One region of the Psychromonas aquatilis genome, then DNA from elsewhere that is predicted to be linked to it. Evidence: predicted binding sites of a transcription regulator. Region 1 holds the regulator's gene; each other region holds the start of a gene.
What was found. Region 1 encodes sigma-54, which starts transcription at its own class of promoters, with help from an activator protein. Its sites were predicted from a motif close to GTTGGCACGNNNNTNGNNT; they were not measured.
Positions count from the first base shown of each region.

Region 1 (4,221 bases):
CAATCACGAAGTAATGATTGCTGAAGGTAATGTAGCAACCTTTTATCAAACTCAAGATGATGGTAAACCATTTGATGCTGAAGCAAAAAATATCGTTTATGATGTTGCAAAAGGTAAAGTAACTTTAACCACTAATGCACAAGTAAAACAATTAGATAGTCAGGTAAATGGATCAAAAATTGAGTACTACTTAGACTCGCAAGAGTTAAATGTAAACTCTAGCCAGACAGAACGCGTTAAAACCATCTTTTTACCCGCTCAATTTGAAAAAGATAAAACAACATCAGGAAAAAAATAAATGGCTGAATTACGCGCGACAGGCTTAGTTAAAAGCTATAAAGGACGTACAGTTGTTAACGGTGTTGGTTTAACAGTTAGAACTGGCGAGATTGTTGGTTTACTAGGCCCTAATGGCGCTGGTAAAACAACTTCATTCTATATGGTAGTTGGTTTAGTAAAACAAGATGAAGGAAGTATTGTCATTGACGATGAAGATATTTCCAGCAACCCGATGCATATTCGAGCTCAAAAAGGGATTGGATACTTGCCTCAAGAAGCCTCTATTTTTCGACGTTTAACCGTTACCGATAATATTATGGGGATACTGCAAACTCGTAAAGAATTAACACAAGCTCAACGAGATGAAAAACTTAATACATTATTAGAAGAGTTTCACATCACACACATCCGCAACAATAAAGGGATGAGTTTATCTGGTGGTGAGCGACGCCGTGTTGAAATCGCGAGAGCACTTGCAACTGAACCTAAGTTTATTTTACTAGATGAACCTTTTGCAGGGGTCGATCCTATCTCTGTAATCGATATTAAAAATATTATTCAACAACTGCGTGATAGAGGATTAGGTGTATTAATTACCGATCACAATGTGCGAGAAACATTGGATGTTTGTGAGCACTCATACATAGTAAGTCATGGAGAGATTATTGCCGTTGGCACTCAAGATGAAATACTAGCGAATGAACATGTAAAACGTGTTTATTTAGGTGAAGGGTTTAAACTTTAAGTTAAGCGCTAGGAATAAATGCTTTGATGAAACAAGGACTACAGTTGAGGATGGGTCAGCAATTAGCAATGACCCCCCAATTACAACAAGCAATACGGTTATTACAGCTATCGACTCTTGATCTACAACAAGAGATTCAAAATGCTTTAGATTCTAATCCCCTTTTAGAACAAGATGACCAAACAGGGACTGAGGCAACGGTTAAGGAAGTCGATAGTAGCCAGGTTGATACGTCAGAAGCGATCACACAACAAGAATTCTCTGAGGATTTACCTGTAGAACAAGAGTGGGAAGAGTCATATAGTGCCCCACAAATAACAGGCACCTCCTCTAATGCAGTGGCATATGATGGTGAAGATACTGTTTATCAGGGTGAATCATCTACATCATTACAAGATCATTTAATTTGGCAAATGCAATTAACACCGTTCAGCGAGACGGATCAAATAATAGCAATGTCTATCATCGATTCGATTGATGAATCGGGTTATCTAACAACTGATTGTGAAAGTCTGTTAACGAGTTTAAAAACAGAAATAGATGAAATAGAACTAGATGAGATAGAAGTCGTTTTAAAACGCATTCAACATTTCGACCCATTGGGGGTTGCAGCTCGTACTACAAAAGAATGTTTACAAATCCAACTCCGCCAGCTTCCAGAAGATACTCCGTGGCGTGACGAAGCCATTACAATACTCGAAGAATATATGGATTTGTTAGGCAATCGAGATTATCGAACACTTGCCCGCAAAAGCAAATTTAAAGAAACGCAGCTTTCGGAAATAATGCGCCTAATTCAAAGCTTAGAGCCGCGTCCAGGCAACAGTATTGAAACAAGCACAACACAATACATCGTACCTGACGTGTATGTTAAGAAAGTTAATGGGCAATGGAGAGTGTCATTAAATCAAGACTGTGATCCTAACTTATCTATTAATCAACAATATGCAAATTTATGCAGTAGTAATATTAGCAAAACAGACTCACAGTTTATTAAAGGCCATTTACAGGAAGCTAAATGGTTTATTAAAAGCTTAGAAAGCCGCAATGAAACACTATTAAAAGTATCAAACTGTATTGTTCAACAACAACAAGCATTTTTTGAATATGGTGATGAATCAATGAAACCCATGGTTTTAAATGATGTTGCTTTTGAAGTAGATATGCACGAATCCACAATCTCACGTGTGACTACACAAAAATTTATGCACACTCATCGAGGCATATATGAGTTGAAGTATTTTTTCTCAAGCCATGTGACAACTGATGGTGGTGGTGAATGCTCATCGACTGCAATACGCGCTTTAATCAAGAAATTAGTGGCTGCAGAACCGGCAAACAAGCCATTAAGTGACAATAAAATAACAAAATTACTAGAGGAAAAAGGTATTCAAGTTGCGCGACGTACGATTGCTAAGTACCGAGAATCATTAGGGATTCCGCCATCAAACCAGCGCAAACAATTACTTTAGATTTTGATATGGAATAATTTAAGTGAGATTAACTATAGTCATTTATTGCTAACCTGTTAAACTCTCGCGTCCATTAAAAACAGTTAAAATTTATTATGAAAATATCTACTCTATTAAATAAAGACTCAGTATTTAGTCACGCAGTTTGTGCAAGTAAGAAAGCTGCATTAGAAAAAATTAGCATTGTTGCTGCTGAAAAATTAGCATTAAACTCTCAAGACTTATTTGAAAGTTTAATTGCTAGAGAAAAAATTGGATCAACAGGTGTTGGTTCAGGGATTGCTATTCCCCATGTGAAGATTTCTCGTGAGCTACCTGCAACAGCTATTTTTTTACAATGTGAAACGGCGATTGATTACGATTCATATGACGGTAATAAAGTAGATATATTATTCGCAATCTTTGTGCCTGAAGATCAATGCAAAGAGTACCTTTCTGCGTTATCAGAAATTAGTCAGAAGTTACTTGATAAGCAATTTCTTCGTCAATTACGTAATGCAGAAGACAATCAGCAATTATTTGAGTTATTAACCCTATAAGTAAAAGGAGTGCATATGAAGTTAATTGTTATCAGTGGGCGCTCTGGCTCAGGAAAAACAATTGCCCTCCATGTACTCGAAGACTTAGGTTATAACTGCATCGATGGCGTTCCGTATCAATTATTAGGTCAATTAATTGATACGTTAGATCCTAAAGATAACAAGGTCGCTGTCAGTTTAGATGTTCGTAATATGCCTGCGAAAGTTGAAGAGATTGAGCAACTCATTGTAGGCTTACAACAAAAAGTTGAATTAGAAATCATCTATATTGATGCACTAACCAGTGAATTAATACGTCGTTATAGCGAAACACGTCGCCTCCACCCACTTTCTAGGCAAAAACTCTCATTATCTCAAGCATTAGATTTAGAAAGCGAAATGCTAATGCCATTAAAATCAATGGCAGCCCTCTCTATTGATACAACGTCGTTATCTGTACATAACCTAAATGAACATTTAAAAATATATTTGCAAGGCTCAACAAAAAGCAATCTGCTTATTATATTTCAATCTTTTGGCTTTAAGTACATACATCCTGAAGATGCTGATTACATTTTTGACGTACGCTTTTTACCTAATCCATATTGGGAAAAAGATCTGAAAGCTTATTCAGGAAAAGATAAATTAATACAAGACTATTTAAATTCATTTTCAGTGGTTAAAGAAACCATTATAAATATAGAGAATTTATTTTTAAATTGGTTACCTCATTTAGAACAGAATAATCGTAATTACGTCACCATTGCCATTGGTTGTACTGGTGGTCGCCACCGTTCAGTTTATGTTACAGAACAGATAGCAGCACGATTTAAACATAAATATCAAATACAAATAGAGCACAAATGCTTAAAGGAGTGACCCCATTGGATATAATTACGCAAACAATTACAATAAAAAATAAATTGGGTTTACATACTAGAGCGACAATCAAACTCGTCGAGTTAGTCAATGCATTTGATGCACAAATCACCATTACACATAATGGCAAACAAGCCGATGCTGGTAGTGTTTTAGGTTTATTGGTCCTAGAAACTTGTTTAGGGCAAGAAATCGAGATAGCAGCACAAGGCCCGCAAGCACAAGAGGCAATGCTTGCTGTCACAGAACTCATCGAGAATAAGTTTTTAGAAGAAGAATAAAATCAGGAGCTAGGATGCTGGACAAAAATAAAAATGACAATACCCAG
Region 1 covers NZ_JBAKAZ010000008.1:90,297-94,517, forward strand. The annotation lists gene lptA (lipopolysaccharide transport periplasmic protein LptA) at 1-298, shown strand, start outside; gene lptB (LPS export ABC transporter ATP-binding protein) at 299-1,024, shown strand; gene V6256_RS03755 (RNA polymerase factor sigma-54) at 1,051-2,496, shown strand; gene V6256_RS03760 (PTS sugar transporter subunit IIA) at 2,592-3,035, shown strand; gene rapZ (RNase adapter RapZ) at 3,051-3,893, shown strand; gene V6256_RS03770 (HPr family phosphocarrier protein) at 3,890-4,174, shown strand; gene mgtE (magnesium transporter) at 4,189-4,221, shown strand, end outside.

Region 2 (4,221 bases), on a different contig from region 1:
GCTGCTTGGTCTAAATCAATTCGGTCTTGTGGGCGTTTAGGGCCTGCAATCGCTGGTACGACTTGCTCTAAATCGAGGCTGACTTGGGCGTGGTATTCAGCTTTTTGTTGCGACTCACTTCCCCACATACCTTGCGCTTTTGCATAGGCTTCTATGATATCGATTTGCTCTTGGCTTCTGCCTGTTAGCTCGAGATATTTTGATGTTTGTTGGTCAATTGGGAATAAACCACAGGTTGCGCCATATTCTGGTGACATATTGGCAATCGTTGCACGGTCAGCCACTGTTAGGTGCTGGATGCCTGAACCAAAGAATTCGACAAATTTACCAACCACACCGTGTGCTCTTAATTTTTCGGTAACAGCTAACACTAAGTCTGTTGCTGTTGCGCCTGCTGGTAATTTACCGGTTAATTCCATGCCGACTACTTCCGGAATTAACATGGTAACTGGCTGGCCAAGCATCGCGGCTTCAGCTTCTATACCACCAACACCCCAGCCTAATACACCTAGTCCATTGATCATGGTGGTGTGGGAATCGGTTCCAACTAGCGTATCGGGATATAACAGGGGAGTATCATGTTGGTCATCAACAAAGGTAACTCTTGCTAAGTACTCTAAATTAACTTGATGCACGATGCCTTTACCCGGCGGTACAACTTTAAAGTTATCAAATGCACTTTGTCCCCATTTTAAAAACTGATAACGCTCTTTATTTCGGGCGACTTCAATTTCAGTATTTTTTTCAAAGGAGTCTGCTTTACCAAATTCATCGACCATAATGGAGTGGTCTATGACTAAATCTACAGGCTTTAACGGATTGATTTTATTTGCATCGCCGCCCAGTTCTAGCATTGCATTACGCATTGCCGCTAAGTCAACAACAGCAGGGACACCAGTAAAGTCTTGTAAGATGACTCGAGATGGCACAAATGCAATCTCTGTATCAAGTTCAGCTTTAGTATCCCATTTGGATAAAGCTTTAATATCATCTTCTTGCACATACAGTTGTTCACTGTGACGAAGTAAGTTTTCTAATAAAATTTTTGCAGTTAAAGGAAGTCGGTTAATATCAATATCTAAGCTTGATAGGTCGAAATAGTTGTAGTCTTTACCGTTAACCGTCAAGTTTGATAAGTATTTGTTTGATGATGTCACTTTACTCTCCTTATTACGCTTAAAATGCTTTAATTGTAAAATTCAATCTAGTTGTGATTCGATCATGTTTTATTACTTATTGAGACCTCTTATATGCCCATAATTTAACAATGCAACAAAAATACTACCGCCAATGGCATTACCCAATAAAGTTAATAAGATAACTGGTGTTATTGTGATTAATGTAATATTTGGAGACATTAAATATCCAATAAATAATTCAACCGATCCGGCAATAGAATGGTGAAGTCCACCAATGCCGATAAGAAATGTAGCAATATAAATACACAGAATTTGGCTAGACGTTGAGTGGGTGGAAAGAATCGTCCAGGCGCCAATGGCCATTAACCAACCTGCTAACAGGGCACTAACCAGCAAACTTGTAGAATCATACTGCAATACATGCTCTGCAATGAGTAAATACCCTTGTTTTGCATGGATAACAGGTTCAGCAGCAAACAGTAAACTGGAAATAATAAACCCGCCTATTAAGTTACCCAAAATAACAATCACCCAAAGTTTTAACACACCAGCGACATCAGTGGATTTGTCGAGTAGTGGGTAAACAGCTGTGGCGGTATGTTCAGTAAAGAGCTGTGTTCTACTTAAAATACATAACACAAAACCAAGGGGATATAAGAAAGCGATGAATAGGCGGTTTATGCCTTCGGTGCTGCCTAAAATACTGGTAAGCACTGCGACTGCGAGTACTGTAAAGCCGATGATCATACCGGCTGCAAATGATGATAATAATAAACCGATCATGGGTCTTTCTATTTGGCTTTTACCTTCGTGGATCGCTAATTGTAAAATATCATCAGCATGCCTAAAAGTGCTATCGATACGCTTTACAATGACTTGCTTATATTGCTCTGCTTCTATTTTACGTTCTTTTTTTCTTTCACTCTTGCCTTGCTCGATGTTATTCATCGCAATACGGTTTTTAATCTTTTCGATATCGTATGAGTTCTGTTGCTGACCCAACGCTCTTTTATTGAATGTTGTTTTATTTGTCATAAGTTTTCTCTTAGGTACTCAAAATAAATTAAAAATAACTTAAAGAAGGACTGCAAAATGAATAATAAAAATAAGCTGTTGTAGATGGTATTGAGATGAAATGTGTCGACATCCTTATTCAGTTTATTGTTTCTTTAAGCAAGGTTTTAAGTTTCTTTTACAAATAGACTCTGGATATTTCTAGGTAAATAAAAGGGCAAGCTATACGTTGCCTTCTTACTTTGTTATCTATGATTTTAAATACCAACCAATAAATTTTTACATTAACTACAGAGGTAATTGCAATCACTGTGCCAAGATAGGAGAAGAAGAGGGAGCATTAATCGATAAGAATAAAAACTATTATTTATCAGTTATATAGGTTTATTTTTTCTTGTTTTAAACTAGTCGATTGTAATATTAAATTTAATATAATCAGCATCAGCCGTGTAAGCTTTACTTGATGAGTATAAATTTTACAAGATAAGGATCTTAAGATCTTGTGGGGCTTAGAGGGATTTCTTAGGCTTCTATAGGCAGATAATCTCACGTTATTCTACTTCCAATATTGCTAGCTTTCTTTTATTTACCATATATGGAATTTAAGTTCTTATTTTTGGATCTTTATTTCAATTTTGAAATCAATACACTATCCATTTTTTAGAAACTCGAAATGACGCTAGAAAATGTGGTTTTTTGAAAGGTTAGTTTAATATCATTTTCATTAGCTTAAAAATCAATATGATTGATTAAAAGAGACGATTTTTACGTTACACATTCTGTAAAGGAAACGTATTTTATGTGGATAATTTTTGCGCTACTGGCAACCCTTTCTTTTGGTGCTCGCGGCATACTGTATCAATGGACTTCGCAACGAGCGATGGACCGTAATTTACTGTTATTTGGTGTGTTTTTTATTGGGTTTGTTATTAGCCTTTCCACTATGACCATACTTAATCAAAAATGGTATGGATGGCAAGATCTGTGCGTTGGTTTAGCGCTTGGTTTTGGATCTTTTGCTGCTAATGGCTTTTTACATAAAGGCTTTTCAGTGGGAAAAGCATCCCTTATTAGTATTTTGTCAGGGCTAACCCCTTTATTTGTATTGATGTTTGCGTATTTGCTATGGCAAGAAGCGCTAACAACAATGCAACTGGTTGGTTTTTTTATTATTTTTGGCGGCCTTTATATTATCCGCTACTCCAATGACATCTCATTCAGTAACTTACAGGGTGCGCAGTGGGGCTTATTAGCAGCCTTGTTTTTTTCTTTTAATGACTTATTGGGTAAGCAGTCGACGCTCCTTAATGCAGATTTGTTTGCGACCTTAACCTCGATGTTTGGTTTTGGGAGCTTACTGTTTGCTATTAGCTGGCTTGTTAATCGCAACAAACTGGTTATTGATGAAAATGATCCTCGACCTAGCTGGTCTGGTGGTAGGACGTTTGGTTGTGGTTTGTTGATTGGATTAACTAACTTCTTTGGCATGATCGCAATCATATCTGCGTTTGCGATTGGTAACACAGGCTTAGTGTCTGCTATTTCTGGCATGAACATTTTAATTATTTTGCTTTATTCTCGTGTTGTGTTGAAGGATTCCTTTACTACACAGGAAGTGTTGGGGCTGTCGGCCGCATTTATAGGCGTTATCGTATTGAGATTGAGCGTGTAGTTAGCAAGTATTTTACAACGCATTATTGTGAGTAGAACTCTAAAAGATCGGAATATTAAGATGAAAAAAAAGTTAGCGTTAATTGGTTGTGGATATTTAAGCCAAACAATTGCTCAAGCCATACATGATGGACGCCTTCCTGAATATGAATTGGTTGCTGTTCTAGGTAGAGATCCTGTTAGAACCAAAATATTTGCTGATTATTTTAACTGTAAACCATGCCTTGATATTGATGCTGTTTTGGCATTAACACCTGAGTTTGTTGCTGAAGCTGCATCAGCGGAATCAGTGATTGATTACGCAGAAACAATATTAGCAGGCGGTGCACATATTATTGTTTTATCTACGGCTGCTTTTGCAGATGTCGCTTTATATGAAAGAGCAATAAAAACCGCA
Region 2 covers NZ_JBAKAZ010000010.1:56,350-60,570, reverse strand. The annotation lists gene acnA (aconitate hydratase AcnA) at 1-1,157, opposite strand, end outside; gene V6256_RS04430 (formate/nitrite transporter family protein) at 1,230-2,174, opposite strand; gene V6256_RS04425 (DMT family transporter) at 2,953-3,825, shown strand; gene V6256_RS04420 (aspartate dehydrogenase domain-containing protein) at 3,886-4,221, shown strand, end outside.
Region 2: V6256_RS04430 (formate/nitrite transporter family protein) is a predicted target of sigma-54. The motif match lies at 2,454-2,472, and genes of this name have one in related genera.

Region 3 (4,221 bases), on a different contig from region 1:
TCTCCACCACACACAATTATCTTATTTGCTGAAGCTTGCTTGGCTTCTTTAGCTAATGTTGTTGCTGAAATCTCAGGGGTTGTTTGTTTTATCTTCAAACGGTGTTTAGTGGTTAGTTCTCGGATTAACTGTTGTTGATGTTGCTGCCATTTTCCACCCCCAGCAACAGGGTTGGCAATCATCCAAGTATGCTCAGATAATTGTAGTTTCTTCTGTTTGCTAATTGCGGTTAATATTTTACGTTGTTTTTTATTTAAATTAGCGGACTGACGAATAGAGTGAATTTTTGCTAATGCTTGGTCCACATTTAGGCTCGAGTCTTGGCTTAATAGGTAGGCTGCCATCACAAATACAGAGCGACCTCGTCCTAGAGCGCAATGAACGACAACCGATCTAGATTGTGACAGTTGTGTATCAATCCAATTAAGTGCATGACGTAATTTATGTAAGGAAGGTGCCTTATGATCTAATACAGGGATAGTTAAGTAATCAAAATGCTTATCGGTCATAGCGCTTTCTAATCCTGCAAACTCTGCAGTGGTATCGACGATACAATCAATGTTTTGTGACTTTAAATACTCGAGATCAGAGCTTAGTAGCCGTCTAGAAAGGTATAAGTTATCGGTGATTTTTTGTATCGGTGGCGTACTATCATGCTTTCTTGCCCAATAATTATAAGCTCGAACACCCTGTAAAAAAGGAATAAAAGCCCAGCGTATCCACCAGGCTATTTTGCCATCGCTATTTTTACGGAAAATAGAGTGGATATCGAAGAGATAAGCGATACTGACTAATGCAAAAGAAATCGTTAGCCAAATAAACAGTATTTTTAATAGTAAAAGATCAAAAATACAAGCCAGTGCAAAACTTAAAAATGCAGCTAAAACATAATATTTTGTAATGAACATACTGTTATCCCTCATAAAACCATACACCTAGGTTGTTAGATGTATGGGTATCTCTTCGACAGGCTTAAGTGTAATTACATTAACTCATTATCACTGGGAATAGTATTGTTTGTGTTGTCATGTAATTACGATAATTTAACGCGACCTAATTTAAATTAACTTGCCATCTCTTGAGTATATTCTTTGGCTAGCTGGCTTTTTTGTTGTTCTGTAAATACTTTGCCTGCCATTTGGAAGAAACGTTGCTCTTCCTCTTCTAGATGGTGCGATACTTTGTGTTGTAGTGAATGCATTATGGTTAACCAACCTGGAGAGTTAAAGTCGGTATCATTAAGCTGTGCAATAATTTTATCGATAGCATGATGCTCAGCTATACCATGTCTAGACATTTCAACGGTTTTATCCTTTTCAATTAAAGGTTTATAAAAATACCGTTCTTCAGCAATGGCATGCTGTTCTAATTCTTGTTTTAGATCGCTATAAAACTCTCTACGTGCAGCGGTATCACCTGATGTTGTTACCAATGCAGACATTAATAGGCGTTGTTTTTCATGGCTTTCACGTAATTTTTCAAATATGTTATTCATTATTTATTTATCCTTCTTTAATCGATTAAAAAGAGCGTGTAGAAAATGACGTTAATCATTTTTCTACACTCATAAATAATTTAAGTATTAACAGTCTTTATCTGCTGCATCTAATGTGTCTTTCACATCTTCACAGGTATCTTCGATACTGTTACCAATATCAGTTGCGGTTTCATCTAGCTGCTCACCTGTTTCTTCTGCAGGGCCTTCACTACAAGCACTCAGTAACAGTAATACGGCACCGATTGCGGCGAAACATTTATATGATGTTAAGTTTTTCATTACATTCTCCTACTATTATTTGGGGCGATTTATGGCATTGATAACAAGTGATACAACAAATAATACAATGAATAGGTAAAAGATTATTTTAGCTATCCCTGCTGCTGCACCGGCGATGCCGCCAAAACCTAAAACGGCTGAAATCAAAGCGATGATTAAAAATAGAAATACCCAGCGAATCATGACATCTCTCCTAAATTATATAATGTGTAAAGTGCATCACTGCTGACTGCTATCGAAGCAATGATGGTTCTTATAGTTCTTGTTGTTATAATCAGGTAACGCTTGTCTTTTTGTTGCTGTAGATGAGTTACCTATTTATATCTGCGAACTTGTTAAGACATTAATAAGCTATTAGTCACATTGGTGGTTACTTTGTTTTTGTCTGAACTGACGGCTGCTGTTTCATCTTTGATAGTCAGTTTATTTTCAACACCTTTTACGCCATCTAAGGTCTTAATTAACTCTTCAGCTAATGACTTCTCAAGAGTGCTGTTTACCTCTCCTGTTAAAGTGACAATGCCATCTTCAACGTCAGTATCAATATTGAAAGAGTTAAGTTCGGCGTTAAGTAATAAAGTGGTTTCAGCTTTACCGTCTACCCATGCATCAAGGGATTCACCTTTCCAATCTTGCTCAGATGCAAATGCCAACGTTGATGAAGTCAGTAGTACAGTCGAAAGGGCAATCTTTGTTATGTTCTTCATGTTTTTCTCCTCTAGTTGATATTTAATGATACTAAAGCGATAGTCGTGCCAACTTTTTATCTTATTGTTTCTATTGGGTTTTTATTTTATTTTAGGTGTTGGCTTTACGTTAGTTATGAACTATTTACAGGGGAGGGTGTAATAATTATCAAGTATTTATAGGCCACTTTTACTTTTTTAACTTGATTATAAAGATACAAAGAGAGTGGATTGTATTATTGATGTTTTAAGCTCTAAGAAGAGTGAATCAGCCTGTTAAGTACATTATTTAGGTGAGTTATCACGCTTAGTTAGGTCAGCGTTGGCTTATATTTAATGGAATCTTTAAATTAAAGATAGGCCTTATAGTCTTTTTTAGGTGAGTATGGGAAATGGAGGTATAGCTCAACCATCAAGTTATATTCTATGACGACATTAAATCACATAACGCTTAATTCATAATAAGATGCCAAAAGGGTCATTGATATAATTGCTCTTTATGGCCATTAGACTAAGAATATCTTTTCAACTTTCTACCTTACTTTGGGGCACAAAGCACCTTAAATTGTTTGCTCTATTATCCGTTGAAATAGCCAATTTATGCTGATTCCCTGTCAATAGAAAGTAATAGCAAAAGGCAAGGTTTGACCCCTGAAATTTTGGAATTTAAAGAAAGGTAACGGTAATGTCAGACGTAAGTCACTTTGAGCAAATAAAACCTCTGTACTAAAACAGAAACCTGTTGAAGATATAATTGCTTTAAACGTATACTCGAATTTTTTGTCTTAAAAGGATTTAGAGATGCATTTTTTAGGGGTGATTAGTCAACAGTTGAGTCGGTTTACCGCATTAGTTATTGTTTTAGCAGCAGCGGTGACATTTATAGAACCCGCGACTTTTTCTTGGGTGACAGGCAATACTCAGATCATTGTACTAGGGGTTATCATGCTTGCTATGGGCATGACATTGGGTAAAGAAGATTACAAAATATTGGCTAAACGCCATTAGATATTTTTATTGGTTCTATCATCCAATATACCGTGATGCCGATATTAGCCATTGGTGTGGCTAGCCTGTTTGATCTCTCACCTGGTTTAACACTGGGCTTGGTTTTAGTAGGTACTTGTCCAGGTGGCGTATCTTCTAATATCATGAGCTATCTGGCTAAAGGTGATGTTGCTTTTTCGGTGGGTATGACCACTGTGTCAACCGTCATTGCACCTTTGATAACACCGCTGTGGTTGAATTACTTAGTGGGCCAATCAGTCGAAATGGATGGTTGGGGCATGTTCCGCTTTATGCTACTAGTTACTCTGCTACCCGTTGCTATCGGCTCCATGCTAAATATTTTATTTCATAACAAACATTGGTTTAAAGATGTGCAAGCCGTTATGCCTGGCGTTGCTGTATTAGCTTTTGCTGCGATCGTGGGCGGTGTTGCAGCCGTATTTGGCAGTCAGTTTTTACACTCAGGATTGGTCGTCATCTTAGCCATTGCCGTACACAACTTTGCCGGTTATATACTGGGTTTCTACTCAGGTGTATTATTTGGTATGAACAAGGCCAAAAAACGTACCATATCTATTGAGGTTGGTGTGCAAAATGCAGGCTTAGCAACGGGCTTAAGTACCAAGTTTTTCCCTGCTAATGCACAATCTGCGATCGCGGCAGCTGTTGCTTGTATCTGGCACTCGATATCCGGCTCTGTATTGGCAAATATCTTTGCTTGGTGGGATAAACGTCAGGAAGCAAAATCCC
Region 3 covers NZ_JBAKAZ010000003.1:55,643-59,863, reverse strand. The annotation lists gene V6256_RS01250 (diacylglycerol kinase family protein) at 1-908, opposite strand, end outside; gene V6256_RS01245 (hemerythrin domain-containing protein) at 1,064-1,495, opposite strand; gene V6256_RS01240 (hypothetical protein) at 1,583-1,777, opposite strand; gene V6256_RS01235 (DUF1328 family protein) at 1,793-1,960, opposite strand; gene V6256_RS01230 (BON domain-containing protein) at 2,113-2,484, opposite strand; gene V6256_RS01225 (hypothetical protein) at 3,265-3,471, shown strand; gene V6256_RS01220 (bile acid:sodium symporter family protein) at 3,474-4,221, shown strand, end outside.
Region 3: V6256_RS01230 (BON domain-containing protein) is a predicted target of sigma-54. The motif match lies at 2,519-2,537, and genes of this name have one in related genera.

Region 4 (4,221 bases), on a different contig from region 1:
GGAACAAAGCCAATTACTTTCCGCTGTAGAACGTATTGCTTCAATGATGGATGCAACAGAGTTAGATGCTGCACCGGTATTATTAGTCGGTAAAATCCAAGGTGACGAATCATAATAGCGAGTTCGTCAGATCAGGATTAGCCGCTATCTTTATAAACAGCAGTGGATTCAATAAATACTCACCTTACTTAGACAAATCCCTGCTTTTATTTTAAAAAATAGCCTCTTTATCATTAAACTTAACATCAGATTTTAGGTTTAATCGATGTTAACGTTGCCACACTAATAAAAAGTTATTCGCAGGCATTGGGATTTTTTCAATAAGTTGAAGGCCTTTCCCCCATACTGTTAATTCACTAATATTCCTGATTCCACCACAACCCTCTTTCTCTAAGTGTAAATCAAAGTCACGATTACCTTCGCTGGTGTATTCTCCATCAACATTAAATGGCCCGTATTGGCAGAACAATCCACCTTTAGGTAAATTAACAGCGATCATTTCCATCATCAACTTCGCTGCCTCTTTAGGCATAATATGAGTCGTATTAGCAGTAAAAATAGCGTCTATCTCAACCTCTGGCCAAGCTTGCTCCCCAAATAAGAATACAAAAGGAGAACGAATATTTTCACTTGGGCATTCAGCCATCCAAGCCTCAATACTGGCATGGTTGTCTACAGTATCGCTAGTGTGCCAAGTTAAATGCGCTAAATGCGGCGCAAAATAAACGGCATGCTGCCCAGTACCAGAGCCAATTTCCAATACCCCTTGTCTATCTGACAATAAGCGAGTGAGTTGATCTAAGATAACCTGTTGATTACGTTCACAAGAAGAGGCTGTTTTCTTTGACATGCTTTTCCCTTTAGCATTAAGCGACAATAATATTTAATATACTCGGTTATACATGGCTAGCTGAGTTTCGTCTAGTTTAGAGAAGTGAACCTAACGCTCACTATCGGTTTTTCATTAGCAAGGCCGATTCGCTAATCATGATCGTAAACGTTATTATTCACTTTTAAATATCAAGAAACCCTGTTGGAATAAGCTGTGCTCAATGACACATCAACAATATGCTCAATTAAGTTAAATAACTTTCTACACCGTATTGATTGTAAAACAACCATGATAAATATTTTTACGGTAAATGGTTGTACTATAAAGCGCATTCGCCGCTCTAAAAACTGGTTACTGACAGGTAAACCAGAGCAACTTATTGAGGTTAACAAACACCTGCGACAACACTTAGCCGAGAACATCGAATCTAAAAAAGTAGGTTGGATATTGGAAGTAATTGATAAAGGTTTACCCAAACCCAGTGTCGATTTAGTAACCCTGGTACGATCTACCCCTGATATGACCATTAATCGCTTAATAGTAGAAACCGGCTGTACCCTTATTGAGGCGCGAATAGCCATCGATAAAGCAGAAGATTTAGCTGAATAAAAACAGCAAAGCACCGAGTAAAACAGCCCATTTGCAATAGACTTAATGGCGAATTTATTACATCTAATTTCGTTTTGATATCAAGCTAAATGTATTGTTTATGGTACGAGAGATCTGTTGAGTCAATGTGATACGCTAGGTAGTTATGTCGATAAAATAAAAAGGGCCTAAATAGGCCCTTAAAAGCAAAGCTAACTAATACTAAAGATCTAACTGTTCAAATTCTTTTTTAGCTTCTTCTTTTCCCATGCCGTATTTTTCTTGCATTTTACCTTGGAAGACCTCTAAATCACCGTTGATTTCCTGTAAATCATCATCGGTTAGCTTGCCCCACTTCTCTTTTAATGTACCTGAAACTTGTTTCCATTTACCTTTAACTATGTCGTTGTTCATTATATAACTCCTTTCTTAGTTAAAAAATACGATAACAAAACCGTATTAACGGTCTTACTAAATACTGTTACAAGTTACATGCCAAAAACATAAATCATTGAATTACAATATATATTTTTAAATTAAAAAAATAAAAGCAAGATTCTCCTGTAAGTTTTACAGTTTAAATTGTCACTCTTTCATAGGTAGAGGCATCGATGGAGACCTAAAAGAAAGCTAGGTTGGTAGTAGGAGAGAAATCACTGTACCACTACAAGGGAAGAGATGGATTAATAGTGAGGTTATGCAAGCACTTCTCTTTTACTGGCTATTTAAAAGCATAAATAGCCCAAGAAGTACTTGTTTATTAGCAGAGAAAATTAATCGGCTTTATTCGCTAAAAGTAAATTTTCTTAACGTTGATTGTCTTAACTCAGATTTTTCTTGAGAAGATTTTTTATACCACTTACCACCACCATATACCGCACCTTCCCAAGCACCGTAAGTAGGGTTTGGTAGTACGATAAACTGCTCACCAAATTTTGCTTTATTCGCTTCTGTTGCAGCGTTACGAGAATCCATTGTATCGCCATCAAAAGCTTCATCAAAATCTGCTAGGCTATCTCCCATTAATAAAACAACGCGGTATCCCATATCAGTAACATTATCACGACGTTCCTGCTTTTCTGAGCTTCCTGTTCTTAACATCATGTGCTTTTCGTCTACTTGCGGAAAGCCTAATGCAATTAAGTTCTCCATAGTGACAGCTTTTAAATCTATATTCTTTTCTGGCATTGATTTTCTGTTAGTCACGTAAAAAACATCACCACCCGTTTCTACAACGTGATTTAAAAATGCAACAGCACCTGGGATGGCAGTAGCACTTTTATCTTCCGCCCACTCTTTCCATCTTGCCTCGTTATAACCGTAGTCTTTACCAATTAAACCGCCGTTAAATGGGCTGTTATCAATAATCGTTTCATCAACATCAACAATAATCGCTTTTTTACCCGCTTGCTTATCCATATCCCATCTTAACTTAGCAATATTAAATGCTTGGTAAGATAGCGCTTTAAATTCAGCTGCATTTTGCATCCATGATAATGCTAAGACAGACTCTTCATTTAGGTCTTTTGTAGTAAATGCCTTATCTTCGGCAAAAGAAGTAGAAACAACTGTAGTCGCTAACGCCACGGCTAAAAAGCATTTTGAAAGTGTCTTCATTGGGTCTCCATGTGTATTTTGATAAAAAATGCAAAAACACATTATATTCATAACCTTTATTTGTCTATTAGTTATTTAAATAACAACTACTTAGTCATTTTAAAAGGAATTTTCTACTGCAAAATAGTAAAAAATAAAAATAGAAAGAACAGAAAGGCGATAAGCTAGATTAGGTAATAGGTTTGATGACAAAAAATACAGCTAGCAAAAATTAATATAAAAATGCAGAGTAAAAATGCAGGACACCCAATGCAAAAATGCAGTAAAAATTCAGGACACCCAATAAAAATTCAGGACACCCAATGACTTTAAATCGTAACCTTATGAATTCATTACGATCAACTAATGGGTGTCCACGATCTCTTGATGTCCACGATCTCTATGTTTCGTCTTCTCCACGATTTCGTCTTTATATTTAACGAATCGTTTTGGCTACTTTACCAATACTCAAACCTTGAATTAAAATGGAAAACACTACAACAGCATAAGTTAGCGCCAGTAAAATATCACGCTCTGTTCCATCAGGTAATTGCAATACGAGTGCAACCGAAATACCACCACGCAAACCACCCCAGGTTAATACTTTCCACGCGCCAGATGGCAACGCTAATTGCTTATTAAATGTAGTGGTTGTGATACCGACAACAATTAAACGTGCGAGTAATGCGATTAAAATAGTTAAGCCACTGGCAATAAACAAGTTACTCGAAAATACGATCATGACAACTTCAAGCCCTATCAATACAAATAATATGGCATTTAGAATTTCATCAATCAGTTCCCAAAATAAATCAACGTAATGGCGTGTTTTGTCGCTCATCGCCATACTACGACCATGATTACCGACCATTAACCCCATCATGACCATTGCAAGCGGGCCCGACAGATGCCAATGACTTGCCAATGCATAGCCACCAATAACGCCTGCTAAAGTAAGCAATACTTCTTCTTGGTAGCTATCAATACTTTGAAGTAGATAATATAAAATCCCCCCTATTACCAAACCAAAAACAATACCGCCGCCCGCTTCAACTGCGAACGAGTGAGCTACATGATAAGTTGTAGGAATATCACCACTGGATAAAGCACCTAATAAAAGCACAAAAATAACCACACCAATGCCATCGTTAAATAACGATTCACCGGCAATCACTGTTTCAATACTTTTAGGCGCGCCTGCAGAT
Region 4 covers NZ_JBAKAZ010000043.1:819-5,039, reverse strand. The annotation lists gene V6256_RS11120 (MarR family winged helix-turn-helix transcriptional regulator) at 1-115, shown strand, start outside; gene V6256_RS11115 (DUF938 domain-containing protein) at 269-850, opposite strand; gene V6256_RS11110 (ribosome recycling factor family protein) at 1,046-1,441, shown strand; gene V6256_RS11105 (CsbD family protein) at 1,643-1,834, opposite strand; gene V6256_RS11100 (5'-nucleotidase, lipoprotein e(P4) family) at 2,204-3,037, opposite strand; gene V6256_RS11095 (cation:proton antiporter) at 3,453-4,221, opposite strand, start outside.
Region 4: V6256_RS11105 (CsbD family protein) is a predicted target of sigma-54. The motif match lies at 1,902-1,920, and genes of this name have one in related genera.